3 regions of the Lysinibacillus sp. FSL M8-0355 genome follow, and region 1 is predicted to be linked to each of the others. Evidence: a T-box and tRNA genes for the amino acid it is inferred to sense, from the RefSeq annotation. Region 1 holds a T-box; the other regions hold tRNA genes.
The links. A T-box is a leader RNA that pairs with one kind of tRNA and senses whether it is charged. The one in region 1 lies ahead of trpS (tryptophan--tRNA ligase), so its partner is inferred to be a tRNA-Trp.
Positions count from the first base shown of each region.

Region 2: it has a tRNA-Trp gene. The T-box ahead of trpS (tryptophan--tRNA ligase) is inferred to sense a tRNA for this amino acid. The anticodon was not compared.
Region 3: it has a tRNA-Trp gene. The T-box ahead of trpS (tryptophan--tRNA ligase) is inferred to sense a tRNA for this amino acid. The anticodon was not compared.

Region 1 is NZ_JBBPAI010000001.1:797,363-802,340, reverse strand. Features, by position in the region: gene MKY46_RS03740 (competence protein CoiA) at 1-341, opposite strand, end outside; gene mecA (adaptor protein MecA) at 599-1,267, opposite strand; gene spxA (transcriptional regulator SpxA) at 1,701-2,096, opposite strand; T-box leader at 2,587-2,809, shown strand; gene trpS (tryptophan--tRNA ligase) at 2,925-3,914, shown strand; gene MKY46_RS03720 (hypothetical protein) at 3,916-4,137, opposite strand; gene MKY46_RS03715 (IS3 family transposase) at 4,252-4,978, opposite strand, start outside.
Region 2 is NZ_JBBPAI010000001.1:252,701-257,678, forward strand. Features, by position in the region: rRNA gene MKY46_RS01150 (23S ribosomal RNA) at 1-2,759, shown strand, start outside; rRNA gene rrf (5S ribosomal RNA) at 2,826-2,941, shown strand; tRNA gene MKY46_RS01160 (tRNA-Val) at 2,953-3,028, shown strand; tRNA gene MKY46_RS01165 (tRNA-Met) at 3,055-3,129, shown strand; tRNA gene MKY46_RS01170 (tRNA-Asp) at 3,133-3,208, shown strand; tRNA gene MKY46_RS01175 (tRNA-Thr) at 3,218-3,293, shown strand; tRNA gene MKY46_RS01180 (tRNA-Tyr) at 3,301-3,384, shown strand; tRNA gene MKY46_RS01185 (tRNA-Trp) at 3,389-3,462, shown strand; tRNA gene MKY46_RS01190 (tRNA-His) at 3,510-3,585, shown strand; tRNA gene MKY46_RS01195 (tRNA-Gln) at 3,595-3,669, shown strand; tRNA gene MKY46_RS01200 (tRNA-Lys) at 3,684-3,756, shown strand; tRNA gene MKY46_RS01205 (tRNA-Arg) at 3,776-3,852, shown strand; tRNA gene MKY46_RS01210 (tRNA-Pro) at 3,868-3,944, shown strand; tRNA gene MKY46_RS01215 (tRNA-Ala) at 3,960-4,035, shown strand; tRNA gene MKY46_RS01220 (tRNA-Ser) at 4,049-4,141, shown strand; tRNA gene MKY46_RS01225 (tRNA-Phe) at 4,146-4,221, shown strand; tRNA gene MKY46_RS01230 (tRNA-Gly) at 4,228-4,301, shown strand; tRNA gene MKY46_RS01235 (tRNA-Ile) at 4,306-4,379, shown strand; tRNA gene MKY46_RS01240 (tRNA-Asn) at 4,387-4,463, shown strand; tRNA gene MKY46_RS01245 (tRNA-Glu) at 4,465-4,536, shown strand; gene MKY46_RS01250 (nitric oxide synthase oxygenase) at 4,855-4,978, shown strand, end outside.
Region 3 is NZ_JBBPAI010000001.1:4,051,188-4,056,165, forward strand. Features, by position in the region: gene MKY46_RS19765 (M56 family metallopeptidase) at 1-697, opposite strand, end outside; gene MKY46_RS19770 (BlaI/MecI/CopY family transcriptional regulator) at 699-1,067, opposite strand; tRNA gene MKY46_RS19775 (tRNA-Leu) at 1,593-1,673, opposite strand; tRNA gene MKY46_RS19780 (tRNA-Cys) at 1,720-1,793, opposite strand; tRNA gene MKY46_RS19785 (tRNA-Gly) at 1,802-1,876, opposite strand; tRNA gene MKY46_RS19790 (tRNA-Gln) at 1,881-1,955, opposite strand; tRNA gene MKY46_RS19795 (tRNA-His) at 1,973-2,048, opposite strand; tRNA gene MKY46_RS19800 (tRNA-His) at 2,089-2,164, opposite strand; tRNA gene MKY46_RS19805 (tRNA-Trp) at 2,177-2,250, opposite strand; tRNA gene MKY46_RS19810 (tRNA-Tyr) at 2,264-2,347, opposite strand; tRNA gene MKY46_RS19815 (tRNA-Thr) at 2,357-2,432, opposite strand; tRNA gene MKY46_RS19820 (tRNA-Phe) at 2,445-2,517, opposite strand; tRNA gene MKY46_RS19825 (tRNA-Asp) at 2,534-2,609, opposite strand; tRNA gene MKY46_RS19830 (tRNA-Met) at 2,613-2,687, opposite strand; tRNA gene MKY46_RS19835 (tRNA-Val) at 2,714-2,789, opposite strand; tRNA gene MKY46_RS19840 (tRNA-Glu) at 2,805-2,879, opposite strand; tRNA gene MKY46_RS19845 (tRNA-Ser) at 2,904-2,995, opposite strand; tRNA gene MKY46_RS19850 (tRNA-Asn) at 3,001-3,077, opposite strand; rRNA gene rrf (5S ribosomal RNA) at 3,094-3,209, opposite strand; rRNA gene MKY46_RS19860 (23S ribosomal RNA) at 3,323-4,978, opposite strand, start outside.

The DNA.
Region 1 (4,978 bases):
TAGTGACGATCATTTATTGTAATGAGCAAATCCGGGCGTTGAGCAAGCTGCTTTAAAAATGGCTCTAGCTCCACTTGATATCCATGCTTTGTGAGCCATTCAAATAATTGCATTTTACCTTGGAGATGAAGTTTAGATTCACCTTCAGCGAACAATTGTGGACAATGCTTTTTGGCGAAGTGTGAAAAATGGGGAATATTATGTTGACCTACTTTCAATTGAACTGGTTCTAGACATTGAGGACAAAAAAATTTCATTTGTCGCCTATATCGTTGTAAAGCTTTCCTCGTATATTGATATGGGAGAAATAGCTGCTGTTTGTTGTTATAAGCTACCAGCATTTAATCAACTCCTTTTTAGTCAACTATAATGGAGTTGGTTTGCCCTCACAAAAATTAAGCAATTATTTCTTGAAATTTAAAAAATGCCGTCTCATATATCTTCATTCAGCAGATTTCACAGCATGAGCAGAGAGGCCTGTACAACGCTGGTCAATTAACCGATGATAGCTTAAATATGAATGCAAAAAAAGGACTGTAGCAAAACTCAATAAATTTACGAGTTTTACTACAGTCTAAAAAATGAGGTATTTTAATGCTTATGCAAAGTATTTTCGAACTGTTTCAAAGCAATTAAATTCCATAATCTTTTCACCGTACTCCTCTAGACGGTGAATGGTTAAATTGGATGGTGTTAAAAATTCCTTGATGACCGCATTTCGATCATGACGATTTAAATCCTCATCTGCGTTCCCGAAATCAACAACTAAATAGTACCAATCTTCATATTTGAATAATGAGGAATCCACTAATTCGTCTGTCATTCGTTTTGCGACAGGGATTAACTCATCAATATCTTTAAATTTATAAACATAAATGTCTGTATCCATAAATAACTCTGACTCATCCATGTCACCAAGTTGAGTTAGCTGGCTAAGAAGATCTTCTCCAACTTCATCGAATGGTGCAAACATTTCTTTGTGTTCATCAAAACTCGAATGACCATCTAATGTTTCACCGTCTTTTAAAATATGTGCACGTGTGACAATGATTTCTAAGCCTACTTCAGATGCATTGATGTGAATCCAAATCGGACCCTCTACATCAAAGTAATCCTCCGTGTTTACTTCATCAATCATATCCCAAAAAAGTTGCTCACCCTTTGCTCGATTGTACCAAATTTCTTCACGACTATAGCCGCGATCCTCTATATCATTATACGTAATAAAGAGCTTGAGTGTATTTTCATTTACACGTTCGATGTCCACTAGACCTCATCTCCCTTCACTGTCATATGCTGAAAAACAGTTTTGTTTCATTAGTATGCTTTTATTCTTTGTTTTTAACCTTCATACTGCATTTGTTTTTCAACCTTTGACCACACTCAGTAAAACCATCGAGGAACCGCAAACATGATTTTTTTTGTTCACAGTTGTCTCTAACTCTATTGTATGCTGTTCTGTCATAAAATGAAAAGGATATACACCGTTTCACAGAAGATATTTGAATTATTGAAATTGTAGTAAACTATTTAACTTAAATCAAGTTTAACATACTTTTACGGAAATATATGACTTTTCCCTATCAATTATTATACTTCATATAGAAGGTTTTACATAAGTAAAACATAAAAAATAGATGTCACAACATGCATTCCACATTTGTAACATCTACAATATATATTATTCAAAATGAGTAGGTTTAATTCACCATTCGTTGCGCTTCTTGAAGCTGATATGCTCGAACTTTTCGAGGTAGGAAGCGACGAATTTCATCTTCATTATAGCCAACTTGTAGACGTTTTTCGTCCAAAATAATTGGTCGGCGTAATAAACCAGGATACTCCTGAATTAATTCATATAAACGTTGTAGTGGTAAACTTTCAACATCCACATTTAATTTTTGAAATATTTTTGAACGAGTAGAAATGATTTCATCTGTCCCGTCTTCTGTCATACGTAAAATTTTTTTAATTTCACTAATACTTAGTGGCTCAGAAAATATATTACGTTCTGTATATGGAATTTCGTGCTCCTCTAACCAAGCTTTCGCTTTACGACAAGAGGTACAACTTGGTGATGTAAATAGGGTTACGATCATTCTGACACATCCTTTCATTTTGTAATCATTATCTATAAACCAGAACCAAAGTGTTAAATTAGAATTAATGTAAAGTAAAATACACAGTACCATTATACAGCACTCAGCTGTATTTGAATATAGTTCCAATAAAAAAAGACTGAACCCATCACAAATTATTCTGTCTCTTTATACAGCTTTTAATAAAGCGTATTTCCTTCTATCTTATGTGCTACTACTAACATTCCCACTTTCAGTGCATTTTAAACATCCAAGCATGTATCTTAGTTGTTCTCATTTAAAAAGATTAAACGAGAAAATTGTCAATTTGACGTGTACACCTAAACACAATTTTAATAAAAAATTTTATATTTATAACAAAATTACACAACAAAAAAAGCATATAATTTTTTCTCGAAAAAAACCACCGTCAAAAGTCTGACTTTACACAATGGAATCTTTATAATATAATTCTTTGCAATCAAATCAATTTGAATAATTTAAATTGAGAAAAACGCTGACGAAGAGTAGTACATATGTTCATTTCACGTTTAGAGAGTCTGTGGTTGCTGCAAACAGATCGTGGAGACATGTGGAATGGACTTCCGAGTTAGCTTTGTGAACGCTGTTAGAAGCTATTAGCAGAGCTCGTCCCTTCACGTTACGAAGCTGAGTGGCCTTTTAGGCAAGCTGGGTGGTACCGCGGATTCAAAACATCATTCGTCCCTTCATTAGAAAAAATCTAATGAGGACGCATGATGTTTTTTTGTCTTTATCGTGAGGTGGAAAAGTGAGTAAATGCCGCTGACAACCATCACGGAATTTGAATTCGAGGAGGAACTTTTAATGACAACTATTTTTTCAGGCGTACAGCCTACAGGAATCGTTACTTTAGGGAACTATTTAGGAGCATTCAAGCAATTTCCTGCACTACAAGACGAAGGAAATGCTATTTATTGTATCGTTGATCAGCATGCGATCACGGTTGCCCAAGATCCTAAAGAATTACGTGAAAGCATTCGTAAGCTGGCAGCTACCTATATTGCTACTGGCATCGACCCTAAAAAATCTACGTTATTCATTCAATCAGAGGTGCCAGCGCATGCTCAGGCAGGATGGATGTTACAATGTGTTGCGTCTATCGGGGAGCTAGAACGTATGACACAATTTAAAGATAAATCACATGGTAAAGAAAGCGTTTCTGCTGCTCTTTTAACATATCCACCGTTAATGGCTGCAGACATTCTACTTTACAACACAAACATTGTCCCTGTCGGCGATGATCAGAAGCAGCATATCGAGCTAACTCGTGACCTTGCAGAACGTTTTAATAAACGCTTTGGTGACGTTTTAACAATTCCAGAAATTCAATTACCAAAAGCAGGCGCTCGTATTAAATCCTTACAAGAGCCAACAAAGAAAATGAGTAAATCTGACCCTAATACGAAAGCGACAATCCGTTTGCTAGATACGGCAAAGGACATTGAGAAAAAAATTAAATCAGCGGTTACGGATTCTGATGGTATTGTTGCATTTGATGTAGAAAATAAACCAGGTGTCTCGAATTTATTGACAATCGAATCGGCTATTTCTGGTATAGCCATTGAAGATTTAGTCAAAAAATATGAGGGAATTGGTTATGGTGGATTCAAGCAAGGTGTTGCAACAGCTGTTATCGAACATCTAACACCAATTCAAGAAAAATTCTATCATTTAGTAGAATCCTCTGAATTAGATGTCATCTTAGATGAAGGTGCTGAAAAGGCGAATGCGATTGCCAGTGCTACATTAAAACGCATGGAAGATGCAATGGGTCTCGGCCGCACACGTCGCTAATTTATGGCTTGTCTGTGGAGCGATCAAAGCCTAAATCAAGCACAACAGCACAAATGATAATGCAGGCTCCTACCGCCATATAAAATTCTGTTGTTTGAAAAATAAATTTGAAAACAACCTTCCAGGAATAACCTAATGTTCGATAATTTAAATACAATATGAGATTCCCTACAGAGAGGATCATTAAGCCATAGCTTACTAAAAATAAAAAGAGACGAAACACAGTAGAGGCATCCTTTCTATTTCTTCTTACTTATCATTTATTCACAAAACTATAAAAAAAGACGTCAGCCGTTTAAATAAAGTGTACCCTTTGTAAAGGACATTTTGAAAAAGGTTAGGCAACTTCTTGAAGCTGCTGTCTGTATTTTACAGGCGGCAGCTTTTTTAAATTCCATTGCCCTCGATAATGATTGTAGTAAATCATATAACTCTTAATTTCTTTCTTTACTTCTTCTAACGTTTCACATGCTCTAATAGTTGTTTCATCTTTAAAATGCCCAAAGAATGATTCTTGTGGCGCATTATCCCAACAGTTTCCTCGACGTGACATGGACTGTCCTAAGCCAATTTTCTTCACTAAGGCTCGAAATTTTGGATTCGTATAATGGAAACCTTGATCCGAATGGATAAAGGCATCTTCCCTTAAATGGCGATGTTTCTTCAATTTATGTAAGGTATTGAGCGCAATTTCTATACTCAATGTAGAAGATACTTCATAAGCTAAAATTTCATTTGTTTCGGCGTCTTTTATCGTTGATAAATAAGCACGTTTACCGCCTCCATATATTAAATATGTGATGTCGGTTAGTAATACTTTTCCTGCCACACCTTGCTTGAAGTTGCGGTGTAAATTGTTAGGGCATATACGATGTTCCTTCGTTGCTTTTGCCATACGACGCGCTGGATTCGCTTTTCGAATGGGACAGATAATATTAAACTTTTTCATAATGCGACGGATACGCTTAAGGTTGTACGTAATTTCATATTGGTTTTCTAGTGTCATTTTTATTTGACGTGCGCCTTTCTTTCGTCCTCGGAAATGAAAGGCCTTTAAAATGACT
Region 2 (4,978 bases), 540 kb from region 1:
CGTCTTGAAGGCAGACCCAGGGAACTGAAACATCTAAGTACCTGGAGGAAGAGAAAGAAAAATCGATTCCCTGAGTAGCGGCGAGCGAAACGGGAAGAGCCCAAACCAAGAGGCTTGCCTCTTGGGGTTGTAGGACACTCAATACGGAGTTACAAAAGAGCGAGTTAGATGAAGCGACTTGGAAAGGTCCGCCAGAGCAGGTAAAAGCCCTGTAGTCGAAAGTTCGTTCTCTCCTGAGTGGATCCTGAGTACGGCGGAACACGTGAAATTCCGTCGGAATCCGGGAGGACCATCTCCCAAGGCTAAATACTACCTAGTGACCGATAGTGAACCAGTACCGTGAGGGAAAGGTGAAAAGCACCCCGGAAGGGGAGTGAAAGAGATCCTGAAACCGTGTGCCTACAAGTAGTTAGAGCCCGTTAATGGGTGATAGCGTGCCTTTTGTAGAATGAACCGGCGAGTTACGATTACGTGCGAGGTTAAGCTTTAGAAGGCGGAGCCGCAGCGAAAGCGAGTCTGAATAGGGCGAAATAGTACGTGGTCGTAGACCCGAAACCAGGTGATCTACCCATGTCCAGGGTGAAGGTAAGGTAACACTTACTGGAGGCCCGAACCCACGCACGTTGAAAAGTGCGGGGATGAGGTGTGGGTAGCGGAGAAATTCCAATCGAACTTGGAGATAGCTGGTTCTCTCCGAAATAGCTTTAGGGCTAGCCTCGTGATGAGAATACTGGAGGTAGAGCACTGTTTGGACTAGGGGGCCATCCCGGTTTACCGAATTCAGACAAACTCCGAATGCCAGATATTTATACACGGGAGTCAGACTGCGAGTGATAAGATCCGTAGTCAAAAGGGAAACAGCCCAGACCACCAGCTAAGGTCCCAAAGTAATCGTTAAGTGGAAAAGGATGTGGCGTTGCACAGACAACCAGGATGTTGGCTTAGAAGCAGCCATCATTTAAAGAGTGCGTAATAGCTCACTGGTCGAGTGACGCTGCGCCGAAAATGTATCGGGGCTAAACGATTCACCGAAGCTGTGGATTGACATCTACGATGTCAGTGGTAGGAGAGCGTTCTAAGTGCGTTGAAGTCAGACCGGAAGGACTGGTGGAGCGCTTAGAAGTGAGAATGCCGGTATGAGTAGCGAAAGACGGGTGAGAATCCCGTCCACCGTATGACTAAGGTTTCCTGAGGAAGGCTCGTCCGCTCAGGGTTAGTCGGGACCTAAGCCGAGGCCGATAGGCGTAGGCGATGGACAACAGGTTGATATTCCTGTACCACCTCCTCACCGTTTGAGAAATGGGGGGACGCAGTAGGATAGGGTAAGCGCGCTGTTGGTTATGCGCGTCCAAGCAGTAAGGCGTGTGTGTAGGCAAATCCGCACACTGTAACGTTGAGCTGTGATGGCGAGTCCGTATGGACGAAGTTCCTGATTTCACACTGCCAAGAAAAGCCTCTATCGAGGTGAGAGGTGCCCGTACCGCAAACCGACACAGGTAGTCGAGGAGAGAATCCTAAGGTGTGCGAGAGAACTCTCGTTAAGGAACTCGGCAAAATGACCCCGTAACTTCGGGAGAAGGGGTGCTCTTGAGCGTGCAAGCGCATGAGAGCCGCAGTGAATAGGCCCAGGCGACTGTTTAGCAAAAACACAGGTCTCTGCAAAACCGTAAGGTGACGTATAGGGGCTGACGCCTGCCCGGTGCTGGAAGGTTAAGAGGAGTGGTTAGCGCAAGCGAAGCTGCGAATTGAAGCCCCAGTAAACGGCGGCCGTAACTATAACGGTCCTAAGGTAGCGAAATTCCTTGTCGGGTAAGTTCCGACCCGCACGAAAGGCGTAACGATCTGGGCACTGTCTCAACGAGAGACTCGGTGAAATTATAGTACCTGTGAAGATGCAGGTTACCCGCGACAGGACGGAAAGACCCCGTGGAGCTTTACTGTAGCCTGATATTGAATTTTGGTACAACTTGTACAGGATAGGTAGGAGCCAGAGATCTCGGAGCGCCAGCTTCGAAGGAGGCGTCGGTGGGATACTACCCTGGTTGTATTGAAATTCTAACCCATGCCCCTTAGCGGGGCAGGAGACAGTGTCAGGCGGACAGTTTGACTGGGGCGGTCGCCTCCTAAAAGGTAACGGAGGCGCCCAAAGGTTCCCTCAGAATGGTTGGAAATCATTCGTAGAGTGTAAAGGCACAAGGGAGCTTGACTGCGAGACCTACAAGTCGAGCAGGGTCGAAAGACGGGCTTAGTGATCCGGTGGTTCCGCATGGAAGGGCCATCGCTCAACGGATAAAAGCTACCCCGGGGATAACAGGCTTATCTCCCCCAAGAGTCCACATCGACGGGGAGGTTTGGCACCTCGATGTCGGCTCATCGCATCCTGGGGCTGTAGTCGGTCCCAAGGGTTGGGCTGTTCGCCCATTAAAGCGGTACGCGAGCTGGGTTCAGAACGTCGTGAGACAGTTCGGTCCCTATCCGTCGTGGGCGTAGGAAATTTGAGAGGAGCTGTCCTTAGTACGAGAGGACCGGGATGGACACACCGCTGGTGTACCAGTTGTCTTGCCAAAGGCATCGCTGGGTAGCTATGTGTGGACGGGATAAGTGCTGAAAGCATCTAAGCATGAAGCCCCCCTCAAGATGAGATTTCCCATTACGCAAGTAAGTAAGATCCCTCAAAGACGATGAGGTAGATAGGTTCGAGGTGGAAGTGTGGTGACACATGGAGCTGACGAATACTAATCGATCGAGGACTTAACCAAAACGTTTGAACCATTCAATGAACCGTTTATCCAGTTTTGAAAGAACAACTCTTTCAACTGAATAAGTGAAGTGATGATGGCAAAGAGGCCACACCCGTTCCCATACCGAACACGGAAGTTAAGCTCTTTAGCGCCGATGGTAGTTGGGGGCTTCCCCCTGTGAGAGTAGGACATCGCTTCGCTTATTTTTCGTGGAGGATTAGCTCAGTTGGGAGAGCATCTGCCTTACAAGCAGAGGGTCGGCGGTTCGAGCCCGTCATCCTCCACCATTATTTTTAAAACAGTATAGTATTATCGCGGGGTGGAGCAGTGGTAGCTCGTCGGGCTCATAACCCGAAGGTCGTTGGTTCAAATCCAGCCCCCGCAACCAAATGGTCCCGTGGTGTAGCGGTTAACATGCCTGCCTGTCACGCAGGAGATCGCCGGTTCGATCCCGGTCGGGACCGCCATTTTTTTTTGCCGGTGTAGCTCAGTTGGTAGAGCAACTGACTTGTAATCAGTAGGTCGTGGGTTCGACTCCTATCGCCGGCACCATTCCCTTGGAGGGGTAGCGAAGTGGCTAAACGCGGCGGACTGTAAATCCGCTCCTTAGGGTTCGGCGGTTCGAATCCGTCCCCCTCCACCATTTTAGGGGCATAGTTCAACGGTAGAATAGAGGTCTCCAAAACCTTTGGTGTGGGTTCGATTCCTACTGCCCCTGCCAGGTATTGAGGTACTCGTTCATATACAGCTGTTATAATTTATATAGTGGCGATTGTGGCGAAGTGGTTAACGCATCGGATTGTGGTTCCGACATTCGTGGGTTCGATTCCCATCAGTCGCCCCATTTTCAAATTGGGGTATAGCCAAGCGGTAAGGCAACGGATTTTGATTCCGTCATGCCTAGGTTCGAATCCTAGTACCCCAGCCATTTTTCTTTTTTACGAGCCATTAGCTCAGTTGGTAGAGCATCTGACTTTTAATCAGAGGGTCGAAGGTTCGAGTCCTTCATGGCTCATCGTTTTTTAATGAATATTGCGCCCGTAGCTCAATTGGATAGAGCGTCTGACTACGGATCAGAAGGTTATGGGTTCGACTCATGTCGGGCGCGCCAATAAATTTATGTTTTCGGAATGTAGCTCAGCTTGGTAGAGCACTTGGTTTGGGACCAAGGGGTCGTAGGTTCGAATCCTGTCATTCCGACCATTTTTTATGATAAATGGGGCCTTAGCTCAGCTGGGAGAGCGCCTGCCTTGCACGCAGGAGGTCAGCGGTTCGATCCCGCTAGGCTCCACCAGTTCAATATTTTTGGAGGTATACCCAAGTCTGGCTGAAGGGATCGGTCTTGAAAACCGACAGGCGGGTAACACCGCGCGGGGGTTCGAATCCCTCTACCTCCTCCATTTTGGGTCAGTAGCTCAGTTGGTAGAGCATTAGATTGAAGCTCTAAGTGTCGGCGGTTCGATTCCGTCCTGACCCACCATTATTTGCGGGTGTAGTTTAATGGTAAAACCTCAGCCTTCCAAGCTGATGTCGTGAGTTCGATTCTCATCACCCGCTCCAAAATGGGCCTATAGCTCAGCTGGTTAGAGCGCACGCCTGATAAGCGTGAGGTCGATGGTTCGAGTCCATTTAGGCCCATCATTATTCCGAAGTAGCTCAGTTGGTAGTAGCACCTGACTGTTAATCAGGTTGTCGCAGGTTCGAGTCCTGCCTTCGGAGCCACGGCCCGTTGGTCAAGTGGTTAAGACACCGCCCTTTCACGGCGGTAACACGGGTTCGAATCCCGTACGGGTCATCAAGCATGTAGCACAAATATTGTGTTACATGCTTTTTCTTTTATCAATAAATGATACATTAGTAAAGAGTGAAAGCTACGAATCCGCTATCAATGGTTCAGTAGCTTTTTTACATGACTAATATTTTGTTTCTCCTTTCTATAAGATGTCGCCCACCTCTTTTCCTTCTTCATTCACAATATCTTCTAATCATGATTCGATTCATTATAAATTTGAACAAACTATTTCATATATGCAATATGTATGTTTTTTTATAGCTATTTTCGTGGTGCTTGTCGTTTTGTTCCTCTAATATGAGGATAAGTGGAGGAATCGAAATGAATATACAGGAGATCCAGCAATTTTTAAGTTTATATCAGACAGAACAAGATGAATCAGAGCGTTGGTTAGCGAATAGATTACAACAGATTAAGAATGCAGGTGAGTACGACCCAACAACAG
Region 3 (4,978 bases), 3.3 Mb from region 1:
CTAGTTCTTTAGAGAATAGATTGAACAATGGGTTGAACCAATGCATACTACTAATTAGCAATACGAAAGCTTTATACCATAAATCCTTTCGTTTTAAATGAACTAACTCATGCTTCAATATCAAGGTTAGTTCTTCTTCTCGATAAGTATTATTAGGTAGCCAGATAGTATTTTTAGTAAATCCCACTAACATGGGGGAATCGATAAAGCTACATTCTTTCAATGCGATTTCCTTCGTGATATTCATGTCGCTTTTAACTTTTTCAAGCAAATGAAGGGCTTTTGGTTCAGTGATCGTTTGCCCCCATCTTTTCACCATGTACATAAATCGATAATGTTTTACAAGATGAACTGCCAAAAATACAACGATTCCTAAAATCCAAATGATCATCACCATCTGCCAAACAGAAAGTGCTGTCACTGTATCTACGGATGAGGACACAAGCGTTATCTGACTACTGTTAGTTGGAATAGATTCCCTAGATGGTACTTGCACCGATTCTGATAGATTGATAACTGGAGTCGATATATTGATTGTAAATGGTAAAATAAAACCTGCAAGGATAACAATCCAACCATAATAAAGCCATCTAGCACTGTATCGTTTTAAAAGGAAAGGCGTTACAGCCATAAAGAGTAGTCCAATAAAGGACATAACTATGGATTTAAAGAATAAACCTACCATGATACTGTACATATTAATCCCTCTTTTCTTCCACCCATTTAATTAATGAAGCTAAATCTTCATTAGAAATAGTATCGGATTTATAGAGTGTACCTACTAAATTCATAAAGGAGTTTTTATGATAGAGCCTCATAAATTGTTCTGTTTCAAAACTTAGATAGGCATCTTTTTCTACTGTAGGGTAATAAAATCTTTCCTTAGCTTTTTTCTCACTGCGAAGAAATCCACGTTCAGTTAATCTTTTCATAAGAGATACTACGGTTTGAATCTTCCAACCTTTCTCATCTCCTATTTCGCTCATTATGATACTTGTAGTAATTGGAGGTTTACTTTTCCAAACTATCTTCATAATTTCAAATTCTGCTTCAGGCAATTTTTTCATATGTACTCACCCCTTTTCATTTAAGTCAATTGTCTTATTTGTATAATAAATCCTTTTTGAAATGATGTCAAATTTTGTTATAGAAGATATATATTATTCAAGTATATAAGGTTATCCCAACAGCCGTTCTCTGTTCCAAGTTGCTGAATTACTCTATGATAATGGAAGTTATTAGAAATATATTCGAAATACAAAGAAACACGGAATAGAATAAATCAATTAAATTGAATAAGATAGATTTGCTGAAGTTCTAAGAGAGGTTTAAATAGTATTAGGTTTGAAAAATAAATCTTATGCATAGAGAGAGGAATTTACACATATATCTATAAGTTATAATTAGGGCGATCAATGTGATTACATTTGAATAACTTTAGATTGCTAATACAGCACTAAATATAGCTGCTGTGTTAGCAACAATAAGATCCATTCAGTCTACCTCTTTTTTTCTCTGCTTATATACTTTCTATAATTTTCTACAACAAAAAAAGAATCCCTGATATATCAAGGATTCTTCATTGTAATTGATACCGGTGGTCGGGGTCGAACCGACACTCCAAAGGAACACGATTTTGAGTCGTGCGCGTCTGCCAATTCCGCCACACCGGCATAATGGAGATAAAAAAAATCGGATACACCGATTAGAGTTAAAATATGGAGGCGGCAACCGGATTTGAACCGGTGATAAAGGTGTTGCAGACCTGTGCCTTACCACTTGGCTATGCCGCCATCGAAGTTGGAGCGGAAGACGAGGTTCGAACTCGCGACCCCCACCTTGGCAAGGTGGTGTTCTACCACTGAACTACTTCCGCAAAATGGCTGGGGTACCTGGATTCGAACCAGGGCATGACGGAATCAAAATCCGTTGCCTTACCGCTTGGCTATACCCCAAAAGATAATTATATAAATGGGGCGACTGATGGGAATCGAACCCACGAGTGCCGGAACCACAATCCGGTGCGTTAACCACTTCGCCACAATCGCCATTATATTATGATTTGATTTTTATTAATTTTACTTTAAATGGGGCGACTGATGGGAATCGAACCCACGAATGCCGGAACCACAATCCGGTGCGTTAACCACTTCGCCACAATCGCCATAAAATTAATTGGCAGGGGCAGTAGGAATCGAACCCACACCAAAGGTTTTGGAGACCTCTATTCTACCGTTGAACTATGCCCCTATAATAATAAAACTGGTGGAGGGGGACGGATTCGAACCGCCGAACCCTAAGGAGCGGATTTACAGTCCGCCGCGTTTAGCCACTTCGCTACCCCTCCGGGAATACATGGTGCCGGCGATAGGAGTCGAACCCACGACCTACTGATTACAAGTCAGTTGCTCTACCAACTGAGCTACACCGGCAAAAAAACATGATGGGTCAGGACGGAATCGAACCGCCGACACTTAGAGCTTCAATCTAATGCTCTACCAACTGAGCTACTGACCCTTGTTATTAAAATAAATGGCGGTCCCGACCGGGATCGAACCGGCGATCTCCTGCGTGACAGGCAGGCATGTTAACCGCTACACCACGGGACCATTTGGTTGCGGGGGCCGGATTTGAACCAACGACCTTCGGGTTATGAGCCCGACGAGCTACCACTGCTCCACCCCGCGATAATCATATACTATTGTAAAAATAATGGTGGAGGATGACGGGCTCGAACCGCCGACCCTCTGCTTGTAAGGCAGATGCTCTCCCAGCTGAGCTAATCCTCCATCTGGGTATTTAAATGGTGACCCCTACGGGATTCGAACCCGTGTTACCGCCGTGAAAGGGCGGTGTCTTAACCACTTGACCAAGGGGCCAACTTTTGGAATAAATCAAAGTGCTGGCGGAGAGTAAGGGATTTGAACCCTTGAGACAGTGTTAACCGCCTACACGATTTCCAATCGTGCTCCTTCGGCCACTCGGACAACTCTCCAAGAATGGCTCCGAAGGCAGGACTCGAACCTGCGACAACCTGATTAACAGTCAGGTGCTACTACCAACTGAGCTACTTCGGAATGATTTTAGTATATAGCCTAGCGACGTCCTACTCTCACAGGGGGAAGCCCCCAACTACCATCGGCGCTAAAGAGCTTAACTTCCGTGTTCGGTATGGGAACGGGTGTGACCTCTTTGCCATCATCACTAGACTATTTGAAAGACAATACTTATTATAACATATTTTATCAAAATTACAAGTATATTATAATATTTTTTATTCTTTCAAAACTGGATAATCGTGCATTGAATGTTTCAAACATTTTTGGTTAAGTCCTCGATCGATTAGTATTCGTCAGCTCCATGTGTCACCACACTTCCACCTCGAACCTATCTACCTCATCGTCTTTGAGGGATCTTACTTACTTGCGTAATGGGAAATCTCATCTTGAGGGGGGCTTCATGCTTAGATGCTTTCAGCACTTATCCCGTCCACACATAGCTACCCAGCGATGCCTTTGGCAAGACAACTGGTACACCAGCGGTGTGTCCATCCCGGTCCTCTCGTACTAAGGACAGCTCCTCTCAAATTTCCTACGCCCACGACGGATAGGGACCGAACTGTCTCACGACGTTCTGAACCCAGCTCGCGTACCGCTTTAATGGGCGAACAGCCCAACCCTTGGGACCGACTACAGCCCCAGGATGCGATGAGCCGACATCGAGGTGCCAAACCTCCCCGTCGATGTGGACTCTTGGGGGAGATAAGCCTGTTATCCCCGGGGTAGCTTTTATCCGTTGAGCGATGGCCCTTCCATGCGGAACCACCGGATCACTAAGCCCGTCTTTCGACCCTGCTCGACTTGTAGGTCTCGCAGTCAAGCTCCCTTGTGCCTTTACACTCTACGAATGATTTCCAACCATTCTGAGGGAACCTTTGGGCGCCTCCGTTACCTTTTAGGAGGCGACCGCCCCAGTCAAACTGTCCGCCTGACACTGTCTCCTGCCCCGCTAAGGGGCATGGGTTAGAATTTCAATACAACCAGGGTAGTATCCCACCGACGCCTCCTTCGAAGCTGGCGCTCCGAGATCTCTGGCTCCTACCTATCCTGTACAAGTTGTACCAAAATTCAATATCAGGCTACAGTAAAGCTCCACGGGGTCTTTCCGTCCTGTCGCGGGTAACCTGCATCTTCACAGGTACTATAATTTCACCGAGTCTCTCGTTGAGACAGTGCCCAGATCGTTACGCCTTTCGTGCGGGTCGGAACTTACCCGACAAGGAATTTCGCTACCTTAGGACCGTTATAGTTACGGCCGCCGTTTACTGGGGCTTCAATTCGCAGCTTCGCTTGCGCTAACCACTCCTCTTAACCTTCCAGCACCGGGCAGGCGTCAGCCCCTATACGTCACCTTACGGTTTTGCAGAGACCTGTGTTTTTGCTAAACAGTCGCCTGGGCCTATTCACTGCGGCTCTCATGCGCTTGCACGCTCAAGAGCACCCCTTCTCCCGAAGTTACGGGGTCATTTTGCCGAGTTCCTTAACGAGAGTTCTCTCGCACACCTTAGGATTCTCTCCTCGACTACCTGTGTCGGTTTGCGGTACGGGCACCTCTCACCTCGATAGAGGCTTTTCTTGGCAGTGTGAAATCAGGAACTTCGTCCATACGGACTCGCCATCACAGCTCAACGTTACAGTGTGCGGATTTGCCTACACACACGCCTTACTGCTTGGACGCGCATAACCAACAGCGCGCTTACCCTATCCTACTGCGTCCCCCCATTTCTCAAACGGTGAGGAGGTGGTACAGGAATATCAACCTGTTGTCCATCGCCTACGCCTATCGGCCTCGGCTTAGGTCCCGACTAACCCTGAGCGGACGAGCCTTCCTCAGGAAACCTTAGTCATACGGTGGACGGGATTCTCACCCGTCTTTCGCTACTCATACCGGCATTCTCACTTCTAAGCGCTCCACCAGT